2 regions of the Pseudomonas sp. 5Ae-yellow genome follow, and region 2 is predicted to be linked to the other one. Evidence: predicted binding sites of a transcription regulator. Region 2 holds the regulator's gene; the other holds the start of a gene.
What was found. The regulator LexA, encoded in region 2, represses DNA repair genes until DNA is damaged. The targets are predictions, from matches to a motif close to CTGTNTNNNNANACAG.

Region 1: the regulator LexA is predicted to act here: its motif matches at 2,573-2,588, upstream of recA (recombinase RecA).

What each region holds. Positions count from the first base shown of each region.
Region 1 is NZ_JACGWE010000037.1:89-3,816, reverse strand. It holds gene H4J77_RS16020 (TIGR00730 family Rossman fold protein) at 1-1,067, shown strand, start outside; gene H4J77_RS16015 (regulatory protein RecX) at 1,024-1,470, opposite strand; gene recA (recombinase RecA) at 1,483-2,520, opposite strand; gene H4J77_RS16005 (nicotinamide-nucleotide amidohydrolase family protein) at 2,632-3,153, opposite strand.
Region 2 is NZ_JACGWE010000003.1:59,127-87,425, forward strand. It holds gene sthA (Si-specific NAD(P)(+) transhydrogenase) at 1-1,250, opposite strand, end outside; gene nqrM ((Na+)-NQR maturation NqrM) at 1,306-1,548, opposite strand; gene H4J77_RS03290 (FAD:protein FMN transferase) at 1,552-2,469, opposite strand; gene nqrF (NADH:ubiquinone reductase (Na(+)-transporting) subunit F) at 2,576-3,802, opposite strand; gene nqrE (NADH:ubiquinone reductase (Na(+)-transporting) subunit E) at 3,816-4,424, opposite strand; gene H4J77_RS03305 (NADH:ubiquinone reductase (Na(+)-transporting) subunit D) at 4,431-5,102, opposite strand; gene H4J77_RS03310 (Na(+)-translocating NADH-quinone reductase subunit C) at 5,105-5,884, opposite strand; gene H4J77_RS03315 (NADH:ubiquinone reductase (Na(+)-transporting) subunit B) at 5,874-7,088, opposite strand; gene H4J77_RS03320 (Na(+)-translocating NADH-quinone reductase subunit A) at 7,092-8,429, opposite strand; gene H4J77_RS03325 (chalcone isomerase family protein) at 8,723-9,283, shown strand; gene H4J77_RS03330 (glyceraldehyde-3-phosphate dehydrogenase) at 9,346-10,785, opposite strand; gene mfd (transcription-repair coupling factor) at 10,983-14,474, shown strand; gene H4J77_RS03340 (CsiV family protein) at 14,471-15,037, shown strand; gene H4J77_RS03345 (S-methyl-5'-thioinosine phosphorylase) at 15,080-15,817, opposite strand; gene H4J77_RS03350 (mechanosensitive ion channel family protein) at 15,814-16,977, opposite strand; gene nagZ (beta-N-acetylhexosaminidase) at 16,977-17,963, opposite strand; gene H4J77_RS03360 (L,D-transpeptidase) at 18,019-18,507, opposite strand; gene H4J77_RS03365 (TetR/AcrR family transcriptional regulator) at 18,571-19,245, opposite strand; gene lexA (transcriptional repressor LexA) at 19,445-20,053, shown strand; gene sulA (SOS-induced cell division inhibitor SulA) at 20,064-20,564, shown strand; gene H4J77_RS03380 (hypothetical protein) at 20,713-20,952, opposite strand; gene H4J77_RS03385 (DUF6586 family protein) at 21,017-21,520, opposite strand; gene topA (type I DNA topoisomerase) at 21,532-24,153, opposite strand; gene H4J77_RS03395 (DUF1653 domain-containing protein) at 24,252-24,464, opposite strand; gene fadA (acetyl-CoA C-acyltransferase FadA) at 24,564-25,739, opposite strand; gene fadB (fatty acid oxidation complex subunit alpha FadB) at 25,770-27,917, opposite strand.

The sequences.
Region 1 (3,728 bases), on a different contig from region 2:
CGGTCGATTATCTTTCTCGTCACTGGCAAACCGGCAGTAGCCTGATACCCGACAAAATTGATGAGCTGGTACAGCTCTGCGCTGGCGGCAGCGAAAATGCGGCGCTCTATCGCGACATGCTGTTGGAAGTAGTACGCATGGCGCAGGCCGATCGCAATCGCTGGGATGCCAAGATACTGCTGCAGACAATTCATGAACTGGAGCGTAGTTTCGCTAGGCTATCGCTGTTCAAGCGTCGCCGTAAAGTGACGGTGTTCGGCTCGGCGAGGACAGCCCCCACCCATGCGCTGTATCAAACAGCCAAATCCATGGGGCGGGCACTGAGCAAACACGATTACATGACCATTACCGGAGGCGGCGACGGTATTATGGCTGCAGCCCACGAAGGCGCTGGCATGGATAACAGCTTGGGCTTCAACATCAGCCTACCCTTCGAGCAGCGTGCCAATTCCATCATCAGAGGTACCGAACACGAGCTGGGGTTCAAGTTTTTCTTTCTGCGCAAACTCTTCTTCGTCAAGGAAGCAGACGCGCTGGTGCTCTGTCCGGGCGGTTTTGGCACTATGGATGAAACCCTCGAAGTGCTCACGCTAATCCAGACCGGAAAAAGCCCGCTGGTCCCGGTGATACTGCTGGATGAGCCCGAAGGTCGCTATTGGGATAGCCTGTTGAGTTTCTTTCGCGAACAACTGCTGAGCGCTGGCTACATCGCAGATAACGACTTCCATCTGTTGAAGCTGGTAAAGAGTCCGGAGGCAGCCATGCAGGAAATTATCAGCTTCTACCGTAACTTCCACTCAACCCGATGGCAGGACAAACAGTACCTGTTACGGCTTAATCAGCCACTGACTGAACAGGCATTGCAGCAGGTGCAAACGCGCTTCTCGCATCTATGCGTGCATGGCGGCTTTACCCAGCACAGCAGTAACGAGATAGAAGACAACAACGAATTTAGTGGTCTGACGAGCTTGAGCTTTATGTTCAGAGGCCGGGATCACGGCGCCTTGCGCACCCTGATCGACTTTACCAATCAGCCTGAAAACCTGAAAAGCCACGGTACTGCATGAACCGCAGCTGTTTGGCGCGTGCCGCTGGCTCAGACGCCTCACCTTCGGGAAAGCGCTTGTGAAAAACCTGACGCGCCAACGCTGCCCAGTCCCACTCGTCACCGGCTAGCGTCTGCTCCACCAGTGACTCGGCAACACCCCGCTGGCGTAGCTCTTCGCGCAACTTGGCAGGGCCATAGCCGCGCTGGCTACGGGCATATACGTATGCTTCACAAAAGCGCTCATCACTGAGCAAGCCATCATCGACCAGGCGATCCAGCTCGATCTCAGCCTCTGCCGTACCTGCACCGCGCAAGCGCAGCTTGCGCAAAAGCTCGGTATAGCTATGCTCGCGCCGCGCCAGCAAATCCATTGCTGAGCGGCGAATTGAAGCAGGAGTATCAAGTACCGTACGCGAGAGCATCAGGCTGCAACATTAGCCTTCGATTTCAGCGCTAGCCTCGGCTTCTGCCTTCGGCTTGCTTGGCTTGGCCAGCAACTTGTCACGGATAGCCTTTTCGATTTCATCAGCGATAGCCGGGTTCTCTTCCATATACTTGGCTGCATTGGCCTTGCCCTGGCCGATCTTGTTGCCGTTGTAGCTGTACCAGGCGCCTGACTTCTCTACCAAACCAATCTGCACACCCAGGTCAACAATCTCGGCGTTGTGATAGATACCAGCGCCGTACAGAATCTGGAACTCAGCCTGACGGAAAGGTGGGGCCACCTTGTTTTTGACTACTTTGACACGGGTTTCGCTGCCGATAACTTCATCGCCATCTTTCACTGCGCCGGTGCGGCGAATGTCCAGACGTACCGAAGAGTAGAACTTCAGTGCGTTACCACCGGTAGTGGTTTCCGGGTTACCGAACATAACGCCGATCTTCATGCGGATCTGGTTGATGAAGATCACCAGGCAATTGGCATTCTTGATGTTACCGGTGATCTTGCGCAGCGCCTGTGACATCAAACGCGCCTGCACACCAACGTGGTGATCGCCCATCTCGCCTTCAATTTCTGCCTTGGGCACCAGCGCCGCAACCGAGTCGACGATGATCACGTCTACCGCATTGGAGCGCACCAGCATATCGGTGATTTCCAGTGCTTGCTCACCGGTGTCTGGCTGAGAGACCAGCAGGTCGTCAACATTAACGCCCAGCTTGCCCGCGTACTCGGGGTCAAGCGCGTGCTCGGCGTCGACGAACGCGCAGGTTGCGCCATTTTTCTGAGCTTGAGCGATGACCGACAACGTCAGTGTGGTTTTACCGGATGATTCCGGGCCGTAGATCTCAACAATACGTCCCTTGGGCAGACCACCCAGACCCAGTGCAATATCGAGCCCCAGCGAACCGGTGGAGATGGACGGGATAGCCTGGCGCTCGTGATCGCCCATGCGCATGACCGCGCCTTTACCAAATTGACGCTCAATCTGACTCAAAGCAGCAGAAAGTGCCTTTTTCTTGTTGTCGTCCATTATGAATCCTCTTTGGCTTGGCGGGGCCGGTGGCGCCCGATAAGTGAAAGTACTGTATATTTGGTCAGTATTGTTCCACAGAAGTCTGGCGTTGCCTACCCCCTTTTTCGCTTAGACTGATAACCGGTTCGCTGCCTGTTTTTCTGCCTCGCCAACCAGCCGCTCCAGCGCATGCAGCACAGTTTGTGCGCGCACCTCTCGACGCCCGCCATGGAAGCGTTTGCGCTCGGTCAATACGCGCCCATCCGCCAGCGCCCAGCCGAACCAAACCGTACCGACCGGCTTGTCAACGCTGCCGCCATCCGGTCCGGCGATTCCACTTACCGCAACCGCGAACTGCGCCTCGGCTGCTGCCAGTGCGCCCGTCGCCATCCCCTGCACAACGGGTTCGCTTACCGCCCCGTTCGCCTCCAACACTTCTGCCTCTACGCCCAACCAGCGCTGCTTGCTACGATTGGCATAGGTTACAAAACCGGTTTCAAACCAGGCCGAACTACCCGCAACACGCGTGATGGCTTCGGCAATCCCGCCACCGGTGCAGGACTCGGCAGTGGTGACACGACAACCAAGGTGCTCCAGTACACGCCCCAGGCGGGCGGCTGCAGAATCAATCAGGGGGTCATATTGCGACATGGCTTACCTCGTTAACCGAATAAAGTCTCAGCATGCCCGTTAGCGGGCACGCAGGGGATCCCTTGTGACAGTGGATCGGGCTCTTTGTTTACTGCAGCGAGCTGAAACACTGGCGCCAGACTGGCTATAGGCGGTAATCGACTGATAGGACTACCGCCTATGAGGCAGGAGCTTTTTTTCACAGCACATTAAAAAATGCACCCGCGCAATCTGCAGCTGTTCTGGCCAGCATGATAACCTTGCTGCCAATTCGGCGCCCATACCGTAAGCCTTCCGCGACAGCCAGTCGTTGTACTGGTTGTTCAGGCTACCAAACCCGTTCGCGCCTACTCAATTTAACGATTAAAGCTGCAAACTCGATGAAAAAAGATAAACCCGCTTCTTCCCAACACACCCCCATGATGCATGAGTGTGTTAACACTGTTTTATAACGACTTTTTTTACGAAACAAGAAATAACTATACTCAACGTTACACTTTGCCCCGAGACTGCAATAGACCTATCTGGACCACTTTGGCCCAAACCGACAACGACGCGTGAATCGCCCCTAGTTTCGTAGACACCTCCAGGCCTTA
Region 2 (28,299 bases):
GATGCCTGGTCGCCAAAACAGTGAATACCTAACACCTCCAGCGTGTCTCTATTGAAGAGAATCTTCAGCATACCTACTGGCTCACCACTGATCTGGGCGCGCGCCATACTCTTGAAAAAGGCCTGACCAATTTCGTAGGGTACTTTCTCCGCCGTTAACTCTTGTTCAGTTTTGCCCAAAGAGCTGATTTCCGGGATGGTATAAATCCCAGTAGGCACATCATCAACAAAACGCCATGCATCGTTGCTGACAATATTGCCGGCAGCAGAGCGACCCTGGTCAAAAGCCGCACTCGCCAAGCTGGGCCAGCCGATAACATCACCAACCGCGTAAATATTAGGTACTGCCGTACGGTAGTTCTCGTCAACACTAAGCTGGCCACGACCATTTGGATGTAGACCGATATTCTCAAGACCCAGGCTGTCGGTGTTGCCGGTACGACCGTTACACCAGAGCAACGCATCAGCTTTGAGCTTTTTGCCAGACTTGAGGTGTAACACCACACCCCGGTTATCGGTGCCTTCTATTTTTTCGTATTCTTCGTTATGCCTAATCAGCACGCTGCTGTTACGCAGGTGATAACTCAATGCATCGGATATCTCGTCATCCAGAAAGCTAAGTAGCCGCTCACGGTTGTCGATCAAATCCACCTTTACACCCAAACCGCAAAAAATCGACGCGTATTCGCAGCCAATAACCCCTGCCCCATAGATGATCAGGGTACGAGGAGTGTGGTTCAAGCGCAGAATGGTATCGCTATCATAGATACGTGGATGACCAAAGTTTACGTCGGCGGGACGATAAGGGCGTGAGCCAGTGGCGACAATAACCTCTTTGGCGATCAGCTTTTCTACTACACCGGTGTTGTTGACCAGTTCGATTGTATGCTCATCGGCAAAGCTACCCTTACCGAAGAATACGTCCACTCGGTTGCGCGCGTAATAGCTGGTGCGCGATGCAACCTGCTTGGCCATGACTTTTTCCGCACTTTTCAACACATCCGGAAAGGGGAACCAGCGGGGATCGCCAATCGCGCGAAACATGGGATTGGTGTTGAACTGAATGATCTGCTTGACCGAATAACGCAACGCTTTTGACGGGATAGTGCCCAGGTGAGTGCAATTACCACCAACTTCCTTGCGCTCTTCCACAACGGCCACTTTACGACCGTGCTTGGCTGCATTCATCGCAGCCCCTTCACCCGCAGGGCCTGAGCCCAGCACCACTACATCGTAGTTATATACAGCCATTCATTCAGTTCCTTGTATCACGCGTAAAGAGGATGCCACAGACAGCAAACCGACCCTAGTCGACCTTGGTGGCATCTCGGGCAAGGTCAAACTCCTGGCTGCGCGGTTCTACACCGGCATTGACGGTCGACTCTTCGCACTTGGTGACATCACCACCACAAATACCACAGGACTTATCCAAGCCAGTAGCACCTATACCACCGCAGGAACCAGCGATCGGCTTTCGACCCATCATCACGCCAACGGCCATACCGGCAACAATCAGCAGCATCAAGGGAAACACCAGAAGCCAAACCATGGTTTACTCCTCGCTCTTTGCAAGAGCATTAAATTGAGGAGTGCCTTTGGACACAAAAGCCTCCCCTTTGCGAATGACGAAAAACGCCGGAATTTCATGCGCAACAGCATAATCCCAGCCAGTATCCTCGCCCATGATCATCAGTAGCGTCGACAGACCATCTGCCTCAGCCGCCGATTCATCAAGGACCGTGACCGCAGCGAGTTTATGCATAACCGGGTGCCCGGAACGGGCATCAAAAGTATGTGAAAACCGCTGACCATTCACTTCATAATAGTTGCGATAATCACCCGAGGTGGAAACGCCTTCGCCATCCAGCGCCAGAATCATCTGCGCGACACGCTCATCATCTCGCGGCTCTTCGATGGCAATGCGCCAAGGGCGATTACCAGGCTTATGGCCTGCGGCCTTTAGCTCACCCGTTATTTCCACCATATAATTGGTGACATCGTAGGTCGCCAGACGTTCCACGACACGATCAACCATGTAACCGGCGCCGACGCTGCTAATGTCTAGCGTAAGCGCGACGTCCTTACAGAGTTGATTGTTTGCGTCTATGTGCAGGTGCTGCTGACCGACCTCCGCCATTACTTGCTGCAAATGCTCGGGATCAGGAACCTGGTGTTGTTCGCCACCATGGAATCCCCAGAGCTTAAGCAATGGTGCCACCGTAATATCGAAGGAGCCCTCACTGTCGCTGTAGAGATGATCGGACAAGCGGACCATATCCAATACCGACTCTGGCATTGGCATGCAGGTATTAGCTGCAGCCGCATTGAACCGAGCCAGGTCCGAATCGTGGCGCCAGTTTGATGCCTCGCTATCAAAGCGAGCAAACATAGCTTCGATCTCTTCCTGAAGCACTTCGGGTTCGGGCGACTGTTCTGACGGAACCCACTTGATCGAATAGGTGCTACCCATGGTAGCGCCGTACATCTCGGAAACCGGGTCAACAGAATTGAAACAGCCCGTTAGGGCTGTTGCCAGAGCAACAGCTATAACGGGCCAGGTAACGCAACGGGGCATATTAACCGCCAAAGTCATCAAGCAGAATATTCTCAGGTTCAACACCCAGATCCTGCAGCATTTTGACCACGGATGCGTTCATCATAGGCGGCCCACACATATAGAACTCGCAGTCTTCCGGAGCGGGGTGCTCCTTCAGATAGTTCTCAAGCAATACATTGTGAATGAAGCCCGTAGGACCGTCCCAGTTGTCTTCCGGCAAGGGATCAGACAGCGCCAAATGCCACTCGAAATTCGGGTTGGCTTCAGCCAGCTGGTCATACTCATCAACGTAGAAAGCCTCACGCAAGGAGCGCGCGCCGTACCAGAATGAGATCTTGCGGGTGGAATGCAGACGTTTGAGCTGATCAAAAATGTGCGAGCGCATAGGCGCCATACCCGCGCCACCACCGATGAAGACCATCTCTGCATCGGTATCCTTGGCAAAAAACTCACCGAAGGGTCCATACACAGTGACCTTATCGCCAGGCTTAAGGCTAAAGACCCAGGAAGACATCTGACCCGGTGGCAAATCGTCACGACCAGGGGGCGGTGACGCCACACGGATGTTGAATTTAACCAGACCGCGCTCTTCCGGATAGTTAGCCATCGAGTAGGCACGAATAACCGTTTCATCAACCTTTGAAACATAGCGCCAAAGATCAAACTTGTCCCAGTCACCGCGGAATTCCGGCTGAATATCGAAATCCTTGTAGTTCACGGTGTGCGGTGGGCACTCCAGCTGTACATAGCCACCGGCGCGGAAGTCGACGTTTTCACCCTCGGGCAGCTTCAGCGTTAGCTCTTTGATGAAAGTCGCGACGTTGGGATTTGACTCGACCGTACACTCCCATTTCTTAACGCCAAATACCTCTTCAGGCACTTCGATCTTCATATCCTGCTTGACCGGAGTCTGGCAGGACAGGCGCCACCCTTCCTTGGCTTCGCGCTTGGTAAAGTGCGACTCCTCAGTAGGCAACATCTCACCGCCGCCGCTTTCGACGATACATTTGCACTGGGCACATGTACCGCCGCCGCCACAGGCGGACGACAGGAAAATACCATTGGCAGACAGGGTGTTCAGCAGTTTCGAGCCAGCCGCCACAGTCACTGTACGCTCACCATTAACCTCAATGGTGACGTCGCCACTGCTTACCAGCTTGGAACGAGCAATCAGAATGACGGCAACCAGCGACAACACGATGGCTGTAAACATCCCGACGCCCAGAAAAATTTCCATGTTCATCAGTTACAGCTCCTCTTTACAGTTGCACGCCGGAAAAGGACATGAAACCCAGTGACATCAAGCCAACAGTGATGAAGGTGATGCCCAGGCCACGAAGCCCATCAGGTACATCGCTGTACTTGAGCTTTTCCCGGATACCCGCCAAGGCGATGATGGCCAGCGCCCAGCCGATACCGGCACCAGCGCCATAGACCACACTCTCACCGAATGCGTAATCACGCTCTACCATGAACAGCGATGCCCCCATGATGGCGCAGTTTACGGTGATCAGCGGCAAAAACACGCCCAGTGCGTTGTATAGCGCAGGTACGAATTTATCGAGCAGCATTTCAAGAATCTGCACGATCGCAGCGATCACACCAATGTAACTAAGCAAGCCAAGGAAGCTCAGATCCACATTCGGCAGGCCTGCCCAGGCAAGCGCGCCATCTTTCAGCAGGTAGGTGTAAATCAGGTTGTTGGCCGGGGTAGTAATAGCCAGTACAACAACCACCGCTACACCCAGACCAATGGCCGTCTGCACCTTCTTTGAGATGGCGATGAAGGTACACATCCCCAGAAAGAAGGCCAACGCCATGTTTTCAACGAAGATCGCCCGAACCAGCAGGCTTATGTAATGTTCAATCATGGCTTACATAGCCTCCTTCATGGCACGAGTCTGCGGCGCCATTTTGAATTCCGGCGCTTCAACCTGATCGGTCTTCCAGGAACGCAGTCCCCAGATAATCAAACCGATGATAAAGAACGCCGAGGGTGGCAGCAGCAACAAACCATTGGGCTGATACCAGCCGCCCGCGTTAACAACCGGCAGGATTTCGATACCAAACAGGCTACCCGCACCCAGCAATTCACGCACGGTTGCAACGCAGATCAGGATGAAGCTGTAACCCAGGCCATTACCAATACCGTCAAGGAAACTCATGTGCGGTGGATTCTGCATGGCGAAGGCTTCAGCGCGGCCCATCACAATACAGTTGGTAATGATCAAGCCAACGAAAACCGACAGCTGCTTGCTGATGCTGTAGGCATAGGCCTTCAGCACCTGATCTACCACGATTACCAGTGATGCAATAATCACCATCTGCACGATCATGCGAATCGAGCTGGGGATTTGGTTGCGGACCACAGAGATAAACAGGTTTGACAGCGCGGTTACCGAGGTCAAAGCGATACACATAACCAGGGTAACGTTAAGACTGGTGGTGACCGCCAGCGCAGAGCAGATACCCAGTATCTGCAGCGCAATCGGGTTATTACTGAAAATGGGATCAAAGAGCACCTGTTTGGCGCTTGCCTTAGCCATGATTATGCCTCCCCTGCGCGAAGATGATCGAGGAACTCGCCAAAGCCGTCTTGACCCAGCCAGAAGCGCACCAGGTTTTCTACGCCCCGACTGGTCAGGGTCGCACCGGCCAATGCATCAACCTGATGCTCGGCATTCGGACTATTGCTGTCTACGCCGCCCTTGATGACGCTGATATCAACGTCGCCAGACTCGTCATAAACCACTTTGCCAGTCCACTGTTTCTTCCAGTTCGGGTTGTCTACCTCACCGCCCAGACCGGGGGTCTCGGCGTGTTGGTAAAAGCCCAGACCAACGACGGTCTTCAGATCGCTTTCCAGCGCCATGAAACCGTACAGGGTAGACCAGAGACCATAACCGTGAATCGGCAGGATCAGCGTTTCGATCTCGCCCTGCTCGTCTTCAACCACATATACCGTGGAATAGTACGACTGACGACGAATACTGGCGATATCAGCTTCAGGATCCAGACGCTCAGAGGTCGCCGGGTCCTTGGATGCTTTCTGCTGATCGAAGGTCAGCGGATCCCTGGCATCGCTAAATTCGCCAGTACGCAGATCAACCAGACGCGGAGTGATCTGCTTGAACTGATCCTGAACACTGACACCTTCCTTATATAGGCCGGCGATCTGCAAAATGTTGCGCTGCTTATCCTGCAACTGGTTGGTTACCTGAACTGGCTTAAGTGCTACCGCAGCGGCAGACACCACGACAGAGCAAACCAGGCAGACCAGAAGCGCAACCGTAAGAGTGCGGAGAACGGATTCTTTCTTACTGGACATTGCGTGCAAGCCTCCGTTTGATATTGGCCTGGACCACAAAGTGGTCGATGAGCGGAGCGAACAGGTTGGCAAACAGGATTGCCAGCATCATCCCTTCAGGGAAGGCCGGGTTGACCACCCGAATGAGGATAACCATCAAACCTATCAACGCGCCAAACATCCACTTGCCGGTATTGGTCATCGACGCAGACACCGGATCAGTCGCCATGAAAATCATACCGAAGGCAAAACCGCCCACCACAAGATGCCAATACCAGGGCACCGAGAACATCGGATTGGTATCCGAACCGATAGCGTTGAACAGCAGGCTGGTAGCAACCATACCAATCATCACACCAGCAACGATCCGCCAGTTGGCGATTTTGGTCATCAGCAGCACTGCGCCGCCAATGAAAATGGCCAGCGTGGAGACCTCACCCATTGAACCCTGAATGTTGCCGTAGAAGGCATCCCACCAGGTAATGCCCTGCGCAACGACCTGATCGATACCGCCTGACGCCGCCATGCTCAGCGCGGTCGCGCCAGCAAAACCATCGACTGACGTCCATACTGCGTCACCCGACATCTGCGCCGGGTAGGCGAAGAACAGGAACGCTCGGCCAGTCAGCGCCGGGTTAAGGAAGTTCTTACCCGTACCGCCGAAGACTTCCTTACCGATAACCACACCAAAACTGATGCCGAGCGCCACCTGCCACAGCGGAATGCTGGGCGGTACGATCAGGGCGAACAGGATGGAGGTAACGAAAAAGCCTTCATTGACTTCGTGCTTACGCACGGATGCAAAGACAACTTCCCAGAAGCCGCCGACCAGAAAGGTCACTGCATACACTGGCAGAAAGTAAGCCGCGCCGTGGATCAGGTTGTCCCACAGGCTGTCGGGGCTAAAGCCGGCAAACAGCGAGATCAGCGCAATACGCCAGTTATCCTGTGCCGCCAGCAAATCTGCATTGCCTGCATAGATGCTGTTGGCCTGATAACCAATGTTGTACATACCGAAGAAAATGACCGGAAAGGTACAAAGCCATACGGTAATCATCATGCGCTTGAGGTCGAGACCATCTCGCACGTGAGCAGTCGTCTTGGTGACGCTGCCTGGACGATAGAAGAAGGTATCAACGGCTTCGTACAGGGCATACCACTTTTCGTGCTTGCCGCCCTTTTCGAAGTTGTGTTCTATTTTGTCGAGGAATGCACGTACACCCATGACTTAACCCTCCTTCTCAATGCGAGTCAGGTTATCCCGCAGAATCGGGCCGTATTCGTACTTACCGGCACAAACGTAACTACACAAAGCCAGATCCTCTTCATCCAACTCCAGGCAGCCGAGTTTTTGCGCCATCTCGGTATCACCTACGATCAGATAACGAAGCAGCTGAGTCGGCAGGATGTCCAGCGGCATGATCATCTCATAGTTACCCACTGGCACCATGGCGCGCGGACTGCCGTTGGTGCTGGTATCAAAGTTGAACAGGCGCGAAGGTGACAGCTTGGAGACAAAGATGTTGAGCACTGAGTGCTTGTTCTTGCCCGCTCGCAGGTAGTGAAGAAGCTGACGTTCATCGCCTTCTTTCAACACCGATACCTGAGAGTGGAAGCGACCCAGATAGCAGACCGGACCACGAGCCATGCGACCGCCAAAGACGGAACCGGAAATCACCCGATTATTGGCCGGAGTCAGCTCACCTGCGGTCAACTCGTCCAGATTGGCGCCAAGACGGGTTTTCAGCAAACGGGGTTTCTCGACCTGAGGGCCAGCAAGCGCGACGTAGCGGTCAGTCCAGATCTTGCCTTGGGAAAAGAGCACACCAAAGGCTATTACGTCCTGGTAGTTAATCTGCCAAACCGTTTTAACTTCGTTGACCGGATCCAGGTTGTGGATATGCGTACCAGGCAAACCGGCGGGGTGCGGACCGGCAAAGCTCTCAGTGCTGACACCGGAGACAGATTCGCCAGGTATGCTTGCGCCTTCAGCTTTGCATAGCCACACCTTACCCAAGCGAGAAAGCACTTTCAGGCCAGTCTCAAAATCGGCGGCATGTTGCTTGATAATGACAGCCGGATCGGCGGCAAGTGGATTGGTGTCCATCGCAGTGACAAAAATCGAACTTGGCTTACTGTCCACTGCAGGGGTTTTGCTATAAGGCCGGGTACGCAGAGCAGTCCACAGGCCCGAGCTGATCAGTTGATCACGCACCACTTGCTGATCAAGTGAAGCCAGTTTATCGGCATCATAGGAATCGAAAGTAACGGCTTCGTCACCCTCAACATCAATGACAACCGACTGCAACACACGCTTATCGCCACGATTGATAGCACTAACCACACCCGCTGCGGGTGCAGTAAAGATGACACCAGGCGTTTTTTTATCACTGAACAGGATCTGACCCAGCTTGACCCGATCTCCCTCGCGCACTTCCATAGTGGGCTTCATACCTTGGTAATCGAAGCCTACTACTGCGACGCTGCGTACCTGACGAGCGTCATCGATGCGCTGCTCGGGAGAGCCGGTGATTGGCAGATCCAAGCCCCGTTTGATTTTTATCATACGAATAGCCTAATCACTAGTTTGGAATCTTTAAGGGCGGGCTGCCCGTGCGGAGCACAACAAGCTCTGGCGGAATGGCTCTTGGCAACAGACACTAAATCAGGGCGAGGTAGCAGCAAACCCCCATCAAAAATCCCGCTAAGTATAAAGTTCCTGCCCCACCATTGCTACTCGGCCCCTTGGTTTTTTCGGGTTTTTAATAGCCTGCATTGATGAAATCTATGACCAAGCACACCGCGACCACCCTACTCTGCTCTAGACTAGCGTATCCCAATACAAAATGGAGAAACCGCATGCGACCACAAGCCCTGCTGCTTGCCGCCCTTCTGCTACCAGCCACAGCCTATGCTGACAGCGCCCCTAACAGCCAGAGCGAATTCACTGAGAGCGTGGCATTGGAAAACAGTAACCAGGTATTACCGTTGCGCAATCAACATCTGCTTGAATACCTGTTTGTGGATGTATACAGCGCTGCGCTCTACGCGCCAGACGACGCCGAGCTCAACCGGCTATTGCCTGGCGATGCGCCACTGCGCCTGGAGCTCTCCTATTACCGGTCCATTAAACGCCAAGACGTGATAAAAGCCGCCTGGACAGCACTGAAAAGACAATACGATGAAAACGCGTTGGCACAACTAAAACCCAATATTGACGAGTTACATTCAACCTTAAGCGATATCAGCGACGGCGACCGTTACAGCTTGACCAGAACAACCACAGGCAAGCTGATACTTCGTCACAACGGAAAGGCAACGTTCGAGTCCGACGACCGACAACTGGCCGAAGCCTATCTGGGGATATGGCTAAACCCAAACGGCCTGTCTGATGAGCTTCGCACCGCACTACTGAACTGAAGTCAGCGAGCAGCAGGCAACAAAAAAGGCGCCGCAGCGCCTTTTTTGCATTACCCAGTCAATCAGGCCGGGAAAGCCGGCGGATTAACGTGAGCCATATCTTCCAGAATGCGAACGACCTGACAGCTATAGCCAAACTCGTTGTCATACCACACGTAAAGAATGACGCGATTGTCATTACAGATAGTGGCTTCAGCATCGACCACGCCAGCATGACGCGAACCAACAAAGTCGGATGACACCACCTCTACCGAGTTGGTGAAATCGATTTGCTTGTGCAAGTCAGAGTGCAGCGCCATATCGCGCAAGTATTCATTCACCTCGTCACGATTGGTCGACTTTTCCAGATTCAGGTTAAGAATGGCCATAGAGACGTTGGGGGTAGGCACGCGAATCGCGTTACCGCTCAATTTGCCTTCAAGCTCAGGCAGCGCCTTGGCAACGGCCTTGGCTGCACCGGTTTCAGTGATAACCATGTTCAACGCAGCACTACGGCCACGACGGTTACCCTTGTGGAAGTTATCGATCAGGTTCTGGTCATTGGTGTAAGAGTGAACAGTCTCTACGTGGCCATTAACGATACCGTACTTGTCATTGATTGCCTTGAGTACCGGCACAATGGCATTGGTTGTACAGGACGCAGCAGACACAATTTTATCTTCGGGCGTGATGGCCGCGTGATTGATACCGTGAACGATATTCTTCAGATCACCCTTACCTGGCGCCGTCAGCACAACCTGGCTCGCGCCCTTGCACTGAAGGTGCTGTGACAGACCAGCTTCATCGCGCCACACACCGGTGTTATCAACGATGAGCGCATCTTCAATACCATAGCTGGTGTAGTCGATGCTGGCCGGGTCGCTAGCGTAAATAACCTGAATCTGATTGCCGTTGGCCGTCAGCGTATTATTCTCTTCGTCAATGGTGATAGTGCCCTGGAAAGAACCATGCACGGAGTCACGACGCAGCAGACTAGCACGCTTTGCAAGATCGTTTTCGGCACCCTTACGCACAACAATGGCGCGCAGCCGCAGACCATCACCTACACCCGCTTTTTCGATCAGAATACGCGCCAACAGACGACCAATCCGGCCGAAACCGTAAAGCACGACATCACGACCCTGGCGACGCTCGCCGGTATGACCGATAACACTGCTCAACTCGGCACGCAGGAAGGCATCCAGATCCTCACCACCACTCTCGCGGAACTTGTTTACCAGGCGCGCCAGGTCAATTGAGGCAGGCCCCAGCTCGAGATCCAGCAACGCGCTAACCACCGGAAAGGTGTCGTGCACTGACAGCTCGGTGTCGTCGATCTGGCGAGCGAAGCGATGCGACTTCAGCAAACTGATAACCGAGCGATTAACCAGGCCACGACCATAGATGGACGTCACCACGTTATGTTCACGGTACAGGCGACCGATCAGGGGAATCATGGCTTCAGCGGTCGCTTCGCGATCCGTCCAGCTTTCCAGACACTGCTCGAATTGGGCTTGAGTCACGGCTTTACCTTCCAAGTCTTGATAACTAAAGGGCGCATATTATGCTTTCCATGACGCCTTGAGGCAATCACCAGCCCAAAAACAACCAGAGAATGAGCACAGCGTGCCTGACAGCGGTACACTTACCCACCTCTTAAACCGGTCTGTCTCGATGTATCGAAGCAGCACCTGCAACATGACCACCATGAGCTTATTGCATGCCTGTTGATACCACCCTACTGTCTCTTCCGCTCGCCAAAGGCCCCGGAGACAAGATGCACTGGGCCGGGTTGCACGGTGCCGCACGCGCGCTGGCAATCGCCGAGGCCGCCTTCCAACATCAGGGACTCAGCCTGGTCATCACCACCGACACCTCGGCCAGCGATAGTCTGGAGCAAGAACTTCGCTTCTTTTCGCCGACCCTGCCGGTACTGAGCTTCCCCGACTGGGAAACCCTGCCGTACGATCGCTTTTCGCCGCACCAGGACATCATATCGCAGCGCTTGCGCACACTCTTCCAGCTGCCGCAGGTGACCCAGGGCATTCTGGTTGTGCCCATGACCACTTTGTTGCATCGCCTGCCGCCACGCAGCTTCCTTGGCGGCTCGGTATTGATGCTGGAACTTGGTCAGCGGCTGGATATCGAGCGCATGCGGCTGGATCTCGACGCAGCTGGCTATCGCTGCGTCGATACCGTCTACGAACACGGCGACTACGCGGTGCGGGGCGCGCTGCTTGATCTGTTCCCAATGGGCAGCAAGCTTCCCTACCGTATCGACCTGTTTGACGATGAAATTGAAACCCTGCGCACCTTTGACCCTGAGAGCCAGCGCTCCATCGATAAAGTGGAGCGCATCCACCTCTTGCCGGCAAAGGAGTTCCCGCTCGACAAGTCGGCACTCACAGGCTTTCGTGCGCGCTTCCGTGAGCGCTTCGAAGTAGATCACCGACGCTGCCCGCTTTACCAGGACCTTAGCGAAGGCCTGGTACCTCCTGGCATCGAATACTATCTGCCCTTGTTTTTTGAAGAGCTGAGCACCCTCTTTGACTACCTGCCGGACAGTACCCGCCTGTTTACCCTGCCCGGCATTGAAGGCAGCGCTGAGCACTTCTGGACCGATGTGCGTAACCGGCATGCCGAGCAGGGCGTTGATCCGACGCGCCCTCTGCTGCCGCCAGGCGAACTTTTCTTGCCCGTGGAAGAGTGTTTTGCGCGCATCAAGAGCTTCGCCCGGACAATCTGCCACCAGGAGCAACTGAGCGACAGCAGCCAGAGCAAGGACCTGGGATGCCTGCCAGTCCCCGAGCTGCCAATCGATAACAAGCTCGACAACCCGCTGCAGGCTCTGCAGCAGTTCTTGCAGGCGCATTCCGGGCGCACCCTGTTCGTTGCCGAAACAGCTGGCCGACGGGAAGCACTGATAGAACTCCTGGCACGTATTGACCAGCGCCCTCAGCAGGTTGATAGCTGGCTCGACTTCGTCACGTCTGACCATCCGCTCGCGCTGACCATAGCACCACTGGACCAGGGCCTTTTGACCCAGAGCCCGGCCGTCGCCCTGATTGCCGAAAGCCAGTTATTTGGCCAGCGCGTGATGCAGCGCAGGCGTCGCGGCAAAGCGACGGATATGGGCGACGCCATCATTCGCAATCTCACCGAACTGCGTGAGGGAGCGCCGGTAGTACACATAGACCACGGCGTGGGGCGTTATCTGGGTTTGACCAACCTGACCGTAGAAGATCAGGAAACCGAGTTTCTGGTGCTGGCCTACGCGGAAGAAGCCAAGCTCTACGTGCCGGTTGCCAACTTGCACCTGATCGCCCGCTACTCCGGCTCTGAAGATGAAAGCGCACCGCTGCATCGCCTTGGCTCTGAGCAATGGCAAAAGGCCAAACGCAAAGCCGCTGAAAAAGTACGCGATGTCGCCGCCGAACTGCTGGACGTTTACGCCCGCCGCGCGGCCCGAGCCGGATTCAGCTTCAGCGCACCCGAGCGCGACTATCAGAGCTTTGCAGACGACTTTCCGTTTGAAGAAACAGCGGACCAGGAAGCCGCAATCGATGCCGTACTGCAAGACATGACCAATCCACAGCCTATGGACCGCCTGATCTGTGGTGACGTGGGTTTCGGCAAGACCGAAGTAGCCATGCGTGCGGCTTTTTTGGCGGTGCACGGCGGCAAACAGGTCGCGGTCCTGGTGCCCACCACCCTGTTGGCACAGCAGCACTACAATAGCTTCAAGGATCGCTTTGCCAACTGGCCGGTAAAAGTCGAAGTAATGTCACGCTTCAAGTCCGCCAAGGAGGTCAAGGCGGCCGTCGGCGAGCTCGCCGACGGCAAGGTGGACATCATGATAGGCACCCACAAGCTGCTGCAGGAAGACGTCAAGTTTCAGGACCTCGGCCTGGTAATCATCGATGAAGAACACCGCTTTGGCGTGAGACAGAAAGAGCAGCTGAAAACTTTGCGCAGTGAAGTAGACGTGTTAACCCTGACCGCGACGCCGATTCCCCGCACGCTCAACATGTCATTCTCCGGCATGCGCGACCTGTCGATCATCGCTACACCGCCAGCGCGCCGCCTGTCGGTCAAGACCTTCGTCATGACCCAACAGAAACCGGTGTTGAAAGAAGCCATACTGCGCGAGCTGCTGCGCGGCGGACAGGTCTACTTCCTGCACAATGAAGTGCAGACTATCGAGAAATGCGCCGCCGATCTGGCCGAGCTGATTCCTGAGGCGCGCATCGGCGTAAGTCATGGGCAAATGCCCGAGCGCGCACTCGAACAGGTGATGCGCGACTTCTATCACCGCCGCTTCAACATCCTGGTGACCACCACGATTATTGAAACCGGTATCGACGTCCCCAGTGCCAATACCATCATCATCGAACGCGCCGACAAGTTTGGCCTGGCGCAGCTGCACCAGCTGCGTGGACGCGTCGGGCGCAGCCACCACCAGGCCTACGCCTACCTGCTCACGCCAGATGGCAAAAAAGTCACCCGCGATGCAGAGAAGCGCCTGGAAGCCCTTGCTGCCGCACAGGACCTGGGCGCAGGCTTTACCCTGGCCACTCACGACCTGGAGATTCGCGGCGCTGGGGAGCTACTGGGCGACGGGCAGAGCGGCCAGATCCAGGCCGTCGGCTTCACGCTCTACATGGAAATGCTTGAGCGCGCGGTGAAAGCCATCAAGCAGGGCAAGCAGCCCGAGCTTGATCAACCCCTGGGCGGCGGCACCGATATCAACCTGCGTCTGGCGGCCTTGATCCCTGATGACTATCTACCGGACGTGCACGCACGCCTGATTTTGTACAAGCGCATTGCCAATGCGAACGACGACGAATCGCTGCGGGATTTGCAAGTGGAAATGATCGACCGTTTCGGCCTCTTGCCGGAGCAGGTCAAGACGTTATTCCGCGTAACAGCCCTAAAATTGCGCTGTGAACCACTCGGCATTACCAAGGTAGACGTGGGCGCTGAGCATGGCCGTATTGAATTTGGTGCACAAACCGAGATAGACCCCATGGTACTTGTGCGCATGATTCAGGATAATCCGCAGCGCTATCGCCTCGAAGGCGCAACGATGTTTCGCTTTAATGCGCCCATGGCCGGCGTTGAACTGCGACTCAATACCGTAGAAGCATTAATCGACCGACTGGCGCAAGCGCCACAAGATACCCCTGCTAAGGGCAAAGGAAAGAGACCATGAAGCATCTTTACAAAAAGCTGAGCCTGCTCGTGCTGGCCACACTCGTCAGCACCATGACGATGGCTCAATCAGCTGGTGAGTATCTGGTAGAAGTGGTCTTTTTTGGCCAGCCCTCTGCATCGCTGGTGATGGGTACGCCACCTGATCTCGACTGGGCCGACAATGCCGTCAAACTGGATGAGACAGCCCGCAGCGACGTTCAGAGCATAGACCCAACACGCTTTCGGTTAAGCCAGGAAGCACGCAAACTAGAGCAAAACGGCTATCAGATTTATCTGCATCAGGCGTGGACGCAACCACTGGACAACGATCTGGACGTTGCGCTGAGCAAGGGCGAGGCAGACAACGGGATCTATCCGATACAGGGACTGGTTAACCTGAGCAAGGATAACCTGATGGAAATTGCCGTTTCATTCTGGCACAACCGCAAAGCCAGTGACCTGCAGATGAGCGGCGCTTCAATTGTGTCGGAGAATCTGCACCAACGCCGCCCGCTGCGGCTGAACGAAACGCACTATCTTGATCATCAAAGCCTGGGCATGCTGGTGCGCGTCAGCCGCTGAAGCGAAGCCTACTGCTGCCAGCCTGCCAGGCCGGCAGCAGATTTAGCCTGAAATAAGTCTCGCGAGTACTTGTTTGACCTGTCCCATTCCTCGCTCAATCACCGCTTCAATTGCTGCCATGGTGATCACCTCGCTCGACTTGCCGGCAGCAGGGTTAACGACCAACGCCAGACAGGCGTAAGGTAGATCAAGCTCCCGAGCCAGTGCCGCTTCAGGCATACCGGTCATGCCGACCAGATCAGCACCATCGCGCTCAAGCCGGATTATTTCCGCTGCCGTCTCCAAGCGAGGCCCCTGCGTAGCCGCATAAACCCCTTTCGGCATATGAGCTAACCCCTGCTCGCGCAGAATGCGCACCAGGCGCTGAGTCAGATCAGCATCATAAGGCCACGAAAAATCAATATGTACCACATGCTCCAGATCATCTTCAAAGAAACTGGGCGCCCTACCCCAGGTGTAATCAATCACCTGATCAGGTACACAAAAAGTGCCCGCCTTGAGCTCTGGATGAATACCACCGACGGCGTTCACAGCAACTACCTGTTCTACCCCGGCAGCCTGCAACGCCCATAGATTGGCGCGATAATTCACCCTGTGCGGCGGGATACGATGGGGCTTGCCGTGACGCGCGAGAAACACCACGTCCTGCGCGCCAATACGACCATGAACCAAAGGCGCTGAAGGCTTACCGAACGGTGTTTCCGGCCAGTCCTCTCCCAAGAGTTCGACACCTTCCAACTCGGTTAACCCGGTCCCGCCAATAACACCCCAGATACTCATGAACTGCTCCGACCAGAGGATTCAGCGGAGCCTTGGCTAGCGCCTTCGGCACTCTGCCTCTCAGTATGCAGAGCCAAAGGGTCCGGCAGATGCAAGGTAGAGGTAGGAAACGCCACCTGAGCCTGGTGATCATTAATGATCGCCAATATCTTCAGCAGTATGTCCTCTTTTACGCGGTGGTACTCAGCCCAGACCGGCGTAGTAAAACAATAGATAAAGAAGTCGACAGATGACGGCGCACAGCGATCAAAGAACACCATCTGCGTCTGTTCCTGATCAATATCCTCGTGTTCCTTCAGCATATCGCGCACTTTTTGCACGATGGGCTCCATTTGACCAACGTCAGCATAGCGGATACCCAGATGCTCGTAGATACGCCTATGGCTCATCCGTGATGGATTCTCCACCACAATATTATTGAAAATGGAGTTCGGTACGTAGAGCGGACGCTTATCAAAGGTACGGATGCGCGACAGACGCCAGCCGATATGTTCTACCGTCCCTTCGATGTCGCGATCAGGGGAGCGCACCCAGTCGCCCACCGCAAAAGGTCGATCCAGGAAGACCATAAGACCGCCAAAAAAGTTGGCCAGCAGATCCTTGGCAGCAAAACCAACAGCAATACCACCGATACCACCAAATGCCATCACGCCGGAAACGCTATAACCCAGCGATTGCAGAACAACCAGGGTAGCGGTGATGATCACCGAAGCACGTAGCAACTTACCGACCGCATTGACGGTAGTCTTATCGACTGGTTTCTGTCGGTAACGAGTGTCAACCAGACGCTTTTCGACTTCCTTCATCAAGCGCAAAATAAACCAACACAACAGCACTATGAGCAGGATGCGCTGACATTGATCCAGCACATCGGCTAAACCCTCGTCCATTTCATTGGCAGTAATTCTTGCTGCCCACATCAACCCCATAGACCAGATCAGGACCCAGGCAGGACGACGCGCCGCATATACCAGGGCATCGTCCCACATATTAGTAGTGAGCTCGGCCCGGCGTTCCAGGCGATCAAGAATGAGCTTCACCACGTAAGCGGCCACCAAAGCACATAACACCACGGCAAAAACCTGATACATCCAGGCTTCGCCAATAAGCGGCAGTTGCTCCATATTAAGTTTTGCGGTCAGTTCATCGATGCTGTCCATCAAACCAGGCCCAATCCTCTCAGTAATGAATAATGCATGCCCCACTCAGGACTTGCCTTGTAATCGATAGGCACAGTGCGGCGAGCCAACATGGCTGCAATATTAGCCGGTGCCTGCAGACCTAATCGCTGCGCATGCAAAAGCCCCTCTTCCGCTGCCGCTCTATCATTGCAAATCAGCAACATGTCACAACCCGAGGCGACCGCAGCATCAATACGCTGCGGAATCCCGCCAACCGCGTGGGCACCGGCCATAGAGAGGTCGTCACTGAATATCACACCGGCGAAACCAAGCTCCTCACGCAAAACGTTTTGCAGCCAGTAACGGGAAAATCCCGCCGGCAACGAATCCACCTGAGAGTACACAACATGGGCAGGCATAATACCGCCCAATTGGCTGGCCAGCAGAGCAAAAGGCTTGAGATCCAGCTCGCGGATCTGCGCTTCGCTTCGCTCATCTACAGGCAGCGCAAAATGCGAGTCGGCTTCAGCCCAGCCATGCCCGGGAAAGTGCTTACCGGTAGCCGCCATTCCAGCCTGCGCAAGGCCATCGATGTAGGCGCTGGCAAGAAAACTCACTTGTTCCGGATTGCCGCCCAGAGAGCGACTGCCAATGACCTGACTGCGGCCGTGATCCAGATCCAGTACCGGCGCAAAGCTGATATCAATGCCGCACGCCAGCATCTCGGTTGCCATCAACCAGGCGGCACTGCGCGCCGCCGCTGCGGCTTGATCGCCGCCCTTGAGCGCAATGTCTGCCAACGCCGGAAGACGCTGCACACCTCGACGCAGGCGCTGCACGCGCCCCCCCTCCTGGTCGATAGCAATCAACATGTCGGGGCGCACCGCGCGAATGGAAGCAACCAACTCGCGTACTTGAGCGGGCGACTCCGTGTTACGTGCAAATAGAATCATGCCGCCCACTTCTGGCTGGCGCAGCAATTGCCGATCCTCAGGCTCAAGCCATAGGCCTGGCAGATCCAGCATCAAAGAACCTTGTTTCAAGCAACCACCTCCTGACAAAGGGAAACGCAGCGCCTGCTCAGGCGGCGTCAATCTGAACAGTACAACCGACCGGTGTGCTGTCGAACAGTTCCAGCATATCTTCGTTGCGCAGCCGAATGCAGCCATGCGAAAGCGGCTCACCCATCGGCTGATCATCTCCGGTGCCATGCAGGTATATGTAGCGGCGCTGCGAATCGACCTGCCCGCCTCGGTTGAAACCAGGCCGATTGCCGCACAACCAGAGAATACGCGTGAGTATCCAGTCACGCTGGGGATTAGCAGCAGCCAGCTCCGGCGTCCATACCTCGCCGGTCGGACGACGGCCGATATAAACACTACCCAGTGGCTGACCAGCACCGATGCGGGCGCGAACGCGGTGCTCACCACGCGGAGTGCATCCGGAGCCGGAGCGCTCGCCCAAGCCATTGAGCGCCGAAGAGACAGGATAGCAACAGACAACCTTACCGGCCTGAAAACCCGTGAGCTGCTGTGCTGCGATAGAGATATGAATATGGTCCAACTGCATGATCAACTCCGTTACCAGCGCACACGATAACGGATCAGCCACCTATAGGTAAGAGCGTAAAAGCTAAACCACCGCGCTTTCGATCGTCTCGCGCTTTGCAGGCAGCGTATCTGCGCGCATGCCAGCAGCGAGGAAAGGCACCATCAAACGCAGCACCTGATCGACCGCACGATGCTCCGCGAACTCAGCCTCGGCTATAGCGCGGAGCGCCTTCATGCTGGACATGGTGAATGCGGCAGTTCCCAACATGAAATGCACGCGCCAGAAAAGCTCAGGCGCTGGAACATTCGGCACAGTGCCGCCAACCAGTGACATATAGCGCTGAAAGACCTTGCCATACACTTCGGCCAGATACTTACGCAGATGCCCCTGGCTCTGACTGAACGCCAACCCCAAAAGACGCATAAAGGTAGAGAGATCATTGCCGCTACGCGGCTTGACCGTCAGCGCCTGGTCTACCAGCATTTCCAGCAAGCCTTCCAGGCTAAGTTGCCGCAGATCACCACGCTGTTCGTGTTCATCCAGCTCGCGCTCGAGACTACTCACAAAGGGATCCAGGAAACGCACAAAAACAGCTTGGATGAGCGATTTTTTCGACCCGAAGTGATAATTGACTGCAGCGAGATTGACGCCTGCCTTGCTCGTAATCAGGCGCAAAGACGTTTCAGCAAAGCCTTTCTCTGCGAACAGCTGCTCAGCTGCATCCAATATGCGCTTAACGGTATCAGACTGCGCCATCAGGGCTCTCCAAGGTGTTGATATTTGATTCAAACATACGTTTAAAACGATTTAATTGTCAACCCTGTTTGGGACCACTCGGCGCAACCTTAATCGGCACAGCAAAGAATACGAAGGCTGAATATCCTAAACAGGGGTTGCCGAAGCAGAACAACTGTATATAATCACAGCTACTGGATAAAAAAACAGGCTCTACCCAATGCAGAAGCTAACCGCAAGACAACAGCAGGTACTGGCCTTTATCAAGGAATATATGGATAGCAACGGCTATCCGCCCACTCGAGTAGATATTGCCAAGACATTGGGCTTCAAATCGCCCAACGCTGCAGAGGATCACTTGCGCGCCCTGGCGCGTAAAGGCGCAATCGAGATGATTCCTGGCGCCTCACGAGGCATCCGACTGCCTGAAGGCGAGCCGGAAGCCAGTGAAGACCGCCTACCGGTTATCGGTCGAGTAGCTGCCGGGGCACCAGTACTGGCACTCGAGAACATCGAAGATCATTGTCGCATTGACCCTGGTTTCTTCCACCCACGCGCGGACTTTCTGTTGCGCGTACAAGGTGAAAGCATGAAGGACATTGGCATCATGGATGGTGACTTGCTGGCCGTTCATCGCACCACAGAGGCGCGTAATGGCCAGATAGTCGTAGCGCGTATCGGTGATGAGGTCACGGTTAAGCGCTTTCAGAAGCAAGGACGCAAGGTGTCCTTGCATGCAGAGAACCCCGAATTCAAGCCGATTGTAGTCAATCTGGCAGAACAGGAACTTACCATTGAAGGTTTGAGCGTCGGTGTAATCCGTCGCTGAGGAGCTGAGAATGCAGTACGCCCGCCCTGACCAACAGACATTGACCCAAGCTGATCTGTTTCATAACGCCTTGATGGCAACACGTATGGAGCACAACCAGTTTGCCCGTTTGCAGCAGCCCAAACCGCTGTCTTCAACAGAAGAACAGGAGTACGGCTACAGCGAAATCAGCTTGCAGGGTGCTGCCCGCCAGTGCCTGCAATGGCTTGCTCCCGTACTGCGTGATCTCAGCAACAATGCAGCCCCGTTGTGGCTTACCCTGATCGACCCACCCGCCAGCCTGAGTAATCAGTGGCTGCGCAATGCCGACCTAGACCCCGAGCGAATCATGATCGTTCGCTCCAAGCCAGGCATGGACGTCACCAAACTATGCTGCGACCTGCTCAAACTAGGTGGAAGCCATACTGTCGTCAGCTGGCTACTACCCGACAGCAGCACTGCCCCACGCCTCGGGCGTGCAGCGCAAGCCGGCCACTGCCGCAGCCTCAACATCCGACTTCAAGCCGCGTGACAAACAAAAAGGCCAGAGACATTATCTCTGGCCTTTTTATTCAGCTGCGACTGGCAGAAACACGATTCAAGTCTCCAGCCAACACACTGCGGAGCGGCCTAACTAGCAACGCATTAGTTGCGCCAACTCCGTGCCAGCTGAAATCCGCTCAGTGGAGAACACGATCCTCAGGGATATGCTCGTCCTCTTCCTCATCCATAATCTGCCCGGCTGCTTGCATACCAGCACTGATCATGGCCTTGGCTACTTCAATGTAGTTGCCCTGAAGGTAATCTTTGGCGTCAACCGAGAACTCGATCACCAGCAATGGCTCGCCCTCTTCGTCGGAGCGACGCAGAGCGACCTTGCCATTATCCAGCTCAACGATTTCAAGAAAGGGTGAAGGCATCTAATCTGGTCTCCTGTAGTGCAGGCGCGCAGTATACCATAGCGCACCATCTACCGCAGCCCGACTACCACTCAAGCATGCCTTCCCGGTAGCTGCGCACACGCTCGTTGAGAGCAATGCAAGCTTCGTTAGCATCCTCCAAAGACCACTCCGCTCGCTTTACCGCGGTGCTCGCAATCAGCGTCTCGGCAGGCGCAGAGGCCTCAGGAACAGGAGGCGCCTGAAGCTGCTGCCAGGCCGCAATAAGCTTGGCTAGCCAAGTATCGCGGCTATCAGCCATTTCAGTTAACTCGGCCAGCTCCGGCCCAGGGAAGCGCGCCACCACCGCTGGAGACAAGGCAGCCTCCACTTGACGCAGTTCAACCAACGGCCAGCGATAGCGGTCAGCCACCTCATGCACCACCGCTAACACACCTCGATACAGGTGAAATATGGCGTGCTCACGGTGGTACTGAGTCTGGCTTGACGCATCGATGGCACCGGAGTTGGCCGCTTCAGCCCAAGCATCAATAGCCCTGCGTGCAAAGAACAGGGCCTGATTGGTACGGGTATAAACTTCATTAGCCATGAAGAGCCACCTCAGCGCTTGGGTTTCTTGCGGCCATCATCTATCGACCATTTTTTACCGTCATGAAAAGCTCGCCAGCCACTTGGCTTGCCCTCAATTTCACTTTGCACATATTGCTCTTTGGTCTTGCGACTATAACGCACAACAGTAGGATTACCGTCCGGATCAGCGACTGGCGCGTCCATCAGGAAGTGATACTTGGGGTCAATCTCGTCTTTGTGCGGCAGCAACTCTTTGACCAGGGGCGCGCGCGTTTCCCGATTTTTGGGGAACTGGCTGGCAGCGAGAAACAAACCAGAAGCACCATCGCGCAAGATATAGACGTCATCGACCTTCTCGCACTGCAGCTCAGGCATTTTGACCGGATCCATCTTGGGAGGAGCCGCTTCACCGCTCTTGAGCAGCTTGCGCGTATTCTTGCACTCGCTGTTAGTGCAACCAAAATACTTACCGAAGCGTCCTGTCTTCAGCTGCATTTCGCTGCCGCACTTGTCACACTCCAGAACCGGACCGTCATAGCCCTTGATCTTGAACTGACCTTGTTCGATTTCAAAGCCACTACAGTCGGGATTATTACCGCATACGTGTAGCTTGCGCTTCTCATCAACCAGGTAACTGTCCATGGCCGTACTGCAGATAGGGCATCTACGCTTGGCGCGCAAAACCCGAGACTCGCCCTCATCATCATCGGCAGCGACTTCGTTACCAGGCACCAGATTAATGGTTTCCTTGCAACGCTCCTTGGGCGGCAGCGCATAGCCTGAGCAACCCAGGAAAACACCGGTAGACGCAGTGCGAATCATCATTGGCCGACCGCATGCCTGACAGGCGATATCGGTCTGCGTGGGCTGATTGGCCCGCATACCCCGCTCGTCATCCGTGGACGAGGCTACTTTCAGCTTGGCACTGAAGTCCGCATAAAAATCATCCAACACCTGCTTCCAGACAACCTCACCCTGAGCGACGTCATCCAGCGACTCTTCCATGCGCGCAGTAAAGCCATAGTCCATCAGGTTCGGGAAACTCTCACCCAAACGCTCAGTGACAATATCGCCCATTTTTTCGGCGTAAAAACGTCGATTATTCAGCGTTACATAACCGCGATCCTGAATAGTCGAGATGATTGATGCATAAGTAGATGGGCGACCAATACCGCGCTTTTCCAGCTCTTTTACCAGACTGGCTTCAGCGTAGCGCGCTGGCGGCTTGGTAAAATGCTGCTTGGGCTCCAACGCCTGCAGAGCCAATACGTCGTCAACCTTGATATCAGGCAGCACCTCATCCTCGCCACCCTTACCTTGCGGTGGCAGTACCTTGGTGTAACCGTCAAACTTGAGAATACGGCCCTTGGCGCGCAACTCAAAATCACCTGCACCAACCTGAATGCTGGTGGAAAGATATTTGGCAGGCGTCATCTGGCAGGCGACAAACTGGCGCCAGATCAGCTCATACAGACGCTCGGCATCACGTTCCATGCCCTTGAGGTCAGCCTGCTTCAGCTTTACGTCGGAGGGGCGGATAGCCTCGTGGGCTTCCTGCGCACCTTCCTTGCTGCTATAGGAATTCGGCTTCTCTGGCAGGTAATCCTTGCCGAAGGTCTTTTCAATATAGCCGCGCGCCATGGTGACCGCATCAGCTGAAAGATTGGTCGAATCGGTACGCATGTAGGTGATGTAACCCGCTTCATAGAGCCGCTGGGCCATCATCATGGTTTTCTTCACGCTGAAGCTCAGGCGGGTACTGGCAGCCTGTTGCAGCGTGGAGGTAATAAAAGGTGCGTTGGGGCGAGAGCTGGTTGGCTTATCCTCACGCTTGAGAACGCGGTAGTCGGCTTTTTCAAGCAAAGCCAAGGCAGCATCAGCCTGCGCCTTTGCAGTCGGCCTGAAGGCCTCTCCAGCCTGCTTAACCACCTCGAAACGCACTGCTTCAGCCTTGGGCGTGTGTAGCTGAGCGTGAATCTCCCAGAACTCTTCCGGAATGAAGGCGCGAATCTCACGCTCCCGATCCGAGATGAGCTTTACGGCAACCGACTGCACCCGGCCTGCTGACAAGCCGCGGGCAATCTTCTGCCATAGCAACGGCGAAACCATATAGCCGACCACGCGATCGAGAAAACGACGCGCCTGCTGGGCATTAACACGGTTCAGATCCAGCTGACCTGGCTTGGCAAATGCCTCCTGAATCGCTTTCTTGGTGATCTCATTAAACACTACTCGCTTATAGCGACTTTCATCACCACCGATACTTTCCCGCAGGTGCCAGGCAATCGCCTCCCCCTCGCGGTCCAAATCCGTTGCGAGATAAACCGTGTCGGCGTCTTTGGCCAACCGGCGCAATTCGTCGACGACTTTTTCCTTGCCAGGCAAAATCTCGTAATGCGCCGCCCAACCATTGTCCGGGTCAACACCCATACGTTTGACTAGTTGCGCGCGCGCTTTGGCCTGTTTTTCCTGCTCGCTGGCGGGTGCGGCCTTACGGCCACCCTTGGGTTTGCTGTCGGTCTTGGCGCTGCCGCTAGTGGGCAGATCGCGAATATGACCGATGCTAGACTTCACAATGAAATCATTACCAAGATACTTGTTGATTGTCTTGGCTTTGGCCGGTGATTCCACAATGACCAGTGCTTTTCCCATAGGTAATCGTTTTCCTGACTCAAGCTGATTGAATGGCCCACTAAACTGCGCAGCACCATCAAAGAAAGGCTGTGGTAGCCACTCGGAGGGGCCAGAGCCTACACGTCTTCGCTGATAAAGGTAAAGCGCGGATATACTTTGCCGTCAACCTCTACCCTTTCTTCAAACATCGCCTGCGGCCGAACCCATAGGTCAAAATTGCCGTAAAGCGTGCGATATACAACCAACGACTCTTCGGTTTCAGAATGTGTCGCGAGACCAATAACCTCGTAATCCTTTCCTTTATAGTGCCGATAACGTCCGGGGCGCATAAACAAGTCCTCAATTCAGTTTAGCGGGTGTCTACACAGCCGCTCAGCCATAAAAAAGCCGAGGCACATGGCCTCGGCTATGGTCACACCCTGATCTTGTTAGACACGCTCAAAGACAGTGGTGATACCTTGGCCCAGACCAATACACATGGTCGAGATACCAATAGTGCCGTTATTCTGCTTCATAACATTCAGCAGGGTGCCGGAAATACGCGCACCGGAACAGCCGAAGGGGTGACCCAGGGCAATAGCGCCGCCGTGCAGGTTTACCTTCTGCTCCATCTGGTCAAGCAACTTCAGATCCTTCAGGACCGGCAGCGCCTGAGCAGCGAACGCTTCGTTAAGTTCAACGAAGTCAACGTCGCCAATGCTCATGCCCGCACGCTTAAGGGCTTTCTTGGTCGCAGGTACTGGACCGTAACCCATGATCGCCGGATCAACACCAGCAACCGCCATGGAGCGAATAACTGCCAGAGGCTCCAGGCCCAGGGCCTGTGCCCGCTCAGCCGACATCACGATCATGCAGGAGGCGCCGTCAGTAATCTGCGACGACGTACCTGCAGTGACGGTTCCGCCCTTGGGATTAAACGCCGGGCGCAGTGCAGCCAGGCTTTCCAGGGTGGTTTCCGGGCGAATGGTTTCGTCAGTCGTGAACACCTTCAGGAAGCCATTTTCATCATGGCCTTCCATCGGAATGATCTCGTCCTTGAAGTTACCTTCAACCGTTGCCTTGTGTGCCAGACGGTGCGAACGCTCACCGAAGGCATCCTGCTGCTCGCGGGTGATGCCGTGCATCTTGCCCAGCATTTCAGCTGTCAGGCCCATCATGCCGGAGGCCTTGGCAGCATACAGCGATAGCTCAGGATTTGGATCAACCCCGTGCATCATGCTGACGTGCCCCATGTGCTCAACACCACCTACGACGAACACATCACCGTTACCGGTCATGATTGCCTGCGCCGCAGTGTGCAGTGCGCTCATGGATGAGCCGCACAGACGGCTGACCGTCTGCGCTGCACTGGTGTGCGGGATCGGGGTCATCAGTGATGCCATGCGGGCAATGTTCCAGCCCTGCTCCAGGGTCTGGTTTACACAGCCCCAGATTACATCTTCAACTTCTGCCGGATCGATCTTCGGATTCCGCGCCAGCACACCGGTAATCAGGTTAGCTGACAGGGTTTCGGCACGCACGTTGCGGTACATACCACCCTTGGAACGGCCCATCGGGGTGCGGCCGAAGTCGACAATAACGACGTCTCTCGGATTCAGGCTCATAGATTTACTCTCGCTCTGTACGTTCCGCGGTTAACCGAAGAATTTCTGACCGGTCTTCGCCATTTCACGCAACTTTTCAGTTGGGGCATACATGGCGCCGAACTCGGCGTATTTATCCGCTATGGCCACAAACTCGGCCACACCAATGGTATCGATATAGCGCAGAGCGCCACCGCGGAAGGGCGGGAAGCCAATACCGTAGATCAGACCCATGTCCGCATCTGCTGCCGACTCGACGATGCCGTCTTCCAGGCAACGTACAGTCTCCAGGCACAGCGGAACCATCATGATCTCGAGAATTTCCTGATCGGTGAACTCGCGCTGTTCCAGCACCACCGGCTTGAGCAGCTCGTAGGCTTGCGGATCAACAACCTTCTTGGTCTTGCCTTTCTTGTCGAGCTCGTAGGCATAGAAGCCCTTGCCGGTCTTCTGACCCAGACGGTTGGCTTCATACATCACGTCGACCGCAGTCTTGGTGGTGTCAGCCATACGATCGGGATAACCCTCAGCCATGACATCACGGCCGTGGTGACCGGTATCCATGCCAACTACGTCCATCAGGTACGCGGGACCCATGGGCCAGCCGAATTTTTCCATGATCTTGTCAACGCGCTGGAAATCGGCACCCATATTGATCAGACGCGCGAAGCCGCCGAAATAAGGGAACAGAATGCGGTTGACCAGGAAGCCTGGGCAGTCATTGACCACAACCGGCGTCTTGCCCATTTTCTTGGCATAGGCAACGGTAGTAGCGATCGCCTTATCACTGGACTTCTCGCCACGAATAACCTCAACCAGCGGCATCATGTGTACCGGATTGAAGAAATGCATGCCGCAGAAGTTTTCAGGACGCTTGAGCGCCTGCGCGAGATAAGTGATGGAGATGGTAGAGGTATTGGATGCGATGATCGCGTCTTCGCGAACATACTCTTCTACCTCAGCCAGCACTGCATGCTTGACCTTTGGGTTCTCAACAACCGCTTCAACCACGATGTCGACTTCCTTGAAGTCGCCATAAGACATGGTTGGACGAATCGCGTTAAGCGCCTTGGCCATTTGCTCAGGCTTCATACGGCCCTTGGCCACACGCTTGCCGAGCAACTTCGAGGCTTCGTCCAGACCCAGCTGAATACCCTCTTCGCGGATATCCTTCATCAGGATGGGCGTGCCCTTAACAGCTGACTGGTAAGCAATACCGCCACCCATGATACCAGCACCCAAAACGGCGCCCAGCTTCACGTCATCAGCTTGCTTGTCGTACTGTTTGGCTTTGTGCTTCAGCGCCTGATCATTCAAGAACAGACCCACCAGGCTTGCAGCGACATCAGTCTTGGCCAGCTTGGCAAAACCGGCAGCTTCGATTTCCAGCGCTTTCTCACGGCCGTGGTTGGCCGCTTTCTGAATGGTCTTGATCGCTTCAACGGGCGCCGGATAGTTAGGACCCGCCTGACCAGCAACGAAACCCTTGGAGGTTTCGAACGCCATCATCTGCTCGATGGTGTTGAGCTTGATCTTTTCCAGTTTGGGCTGACGTTTGGCCTTATAGTCAAGCTCGCCGGACAAAGCACGCTTGATGATGTCCAGCGCGCCCTCCATCAGCTTGTCATCGGCAACAACCGCATCCACAGCACCCATTTTCAATGCTTTGTCAGCGCGCTGTTCAGCACCACCGCAAATCCACTCAATCGCGTTGTCTACGCCGATCAAGCGTGGCAGACGGACGGTGCCGCCGAAGCCGGGGTAGATACCCAATTTGACTTCTGGCAAGCCGATTTTGGCGCTGGCGGCCATAACGCGGAAATCCGCAGCCAGACACATTTCCAGACCACCACCCAGCGCCATGCCATTGATCGCAGCAACCGTTGGCACATTCAAGTCTTCAAACGCGTTGAAAATCTTGTTGGCCTCCAGGTTACCGGCGACCAGATCTTCTTCTGGCAACTTGAAGGTGTTAACGAACTCGGTGATGTCGGCGCCGACGATGAACACGCCCTTGCCACTGGTGACGATAACGCCCTTCACATCACTGTTGTTTTGAATGGCCTCGACTGCCGCTTGCAACTCGGACAGTGTGGCGCTGTTGAACTTGTTGACTGACTCGCCCTGCAGATCAAATCTGAGCTCGACGATGCCGTCTTCAAGACCTTGAACCGTGATGGCTTTACCTTCGTAAATCATCAACTGATCTCCACGCTATGAAAGCACATGAGAAACACCAGTCGCCTTCGCCAGCTTGGCGCCAGCGAACAACTGATGTCATGAACGATCCCGATAATCGGGGAAACGATGAATAAAAAATTCATACGGCCGTTTGATTCGGGTGCGCACACCTTCTGTCAAAAGCCCGCTCTTGTCAATCTGCCTGCCAATAGGCCGTATCGCGAAAAAGCCGCGAAACCAGTAACCGAGGAGTATTTTATACCTATAAAACAATAAGTTAATTGACGACACCGGCAAGCAACCAAGAATCACCAAAAAGATCAAATCAGGTACCGCAAACCCCTACTGTAGCAGGCGCCATGCACACCACAAACCACCAAGGCGCACTATAACGAATGAA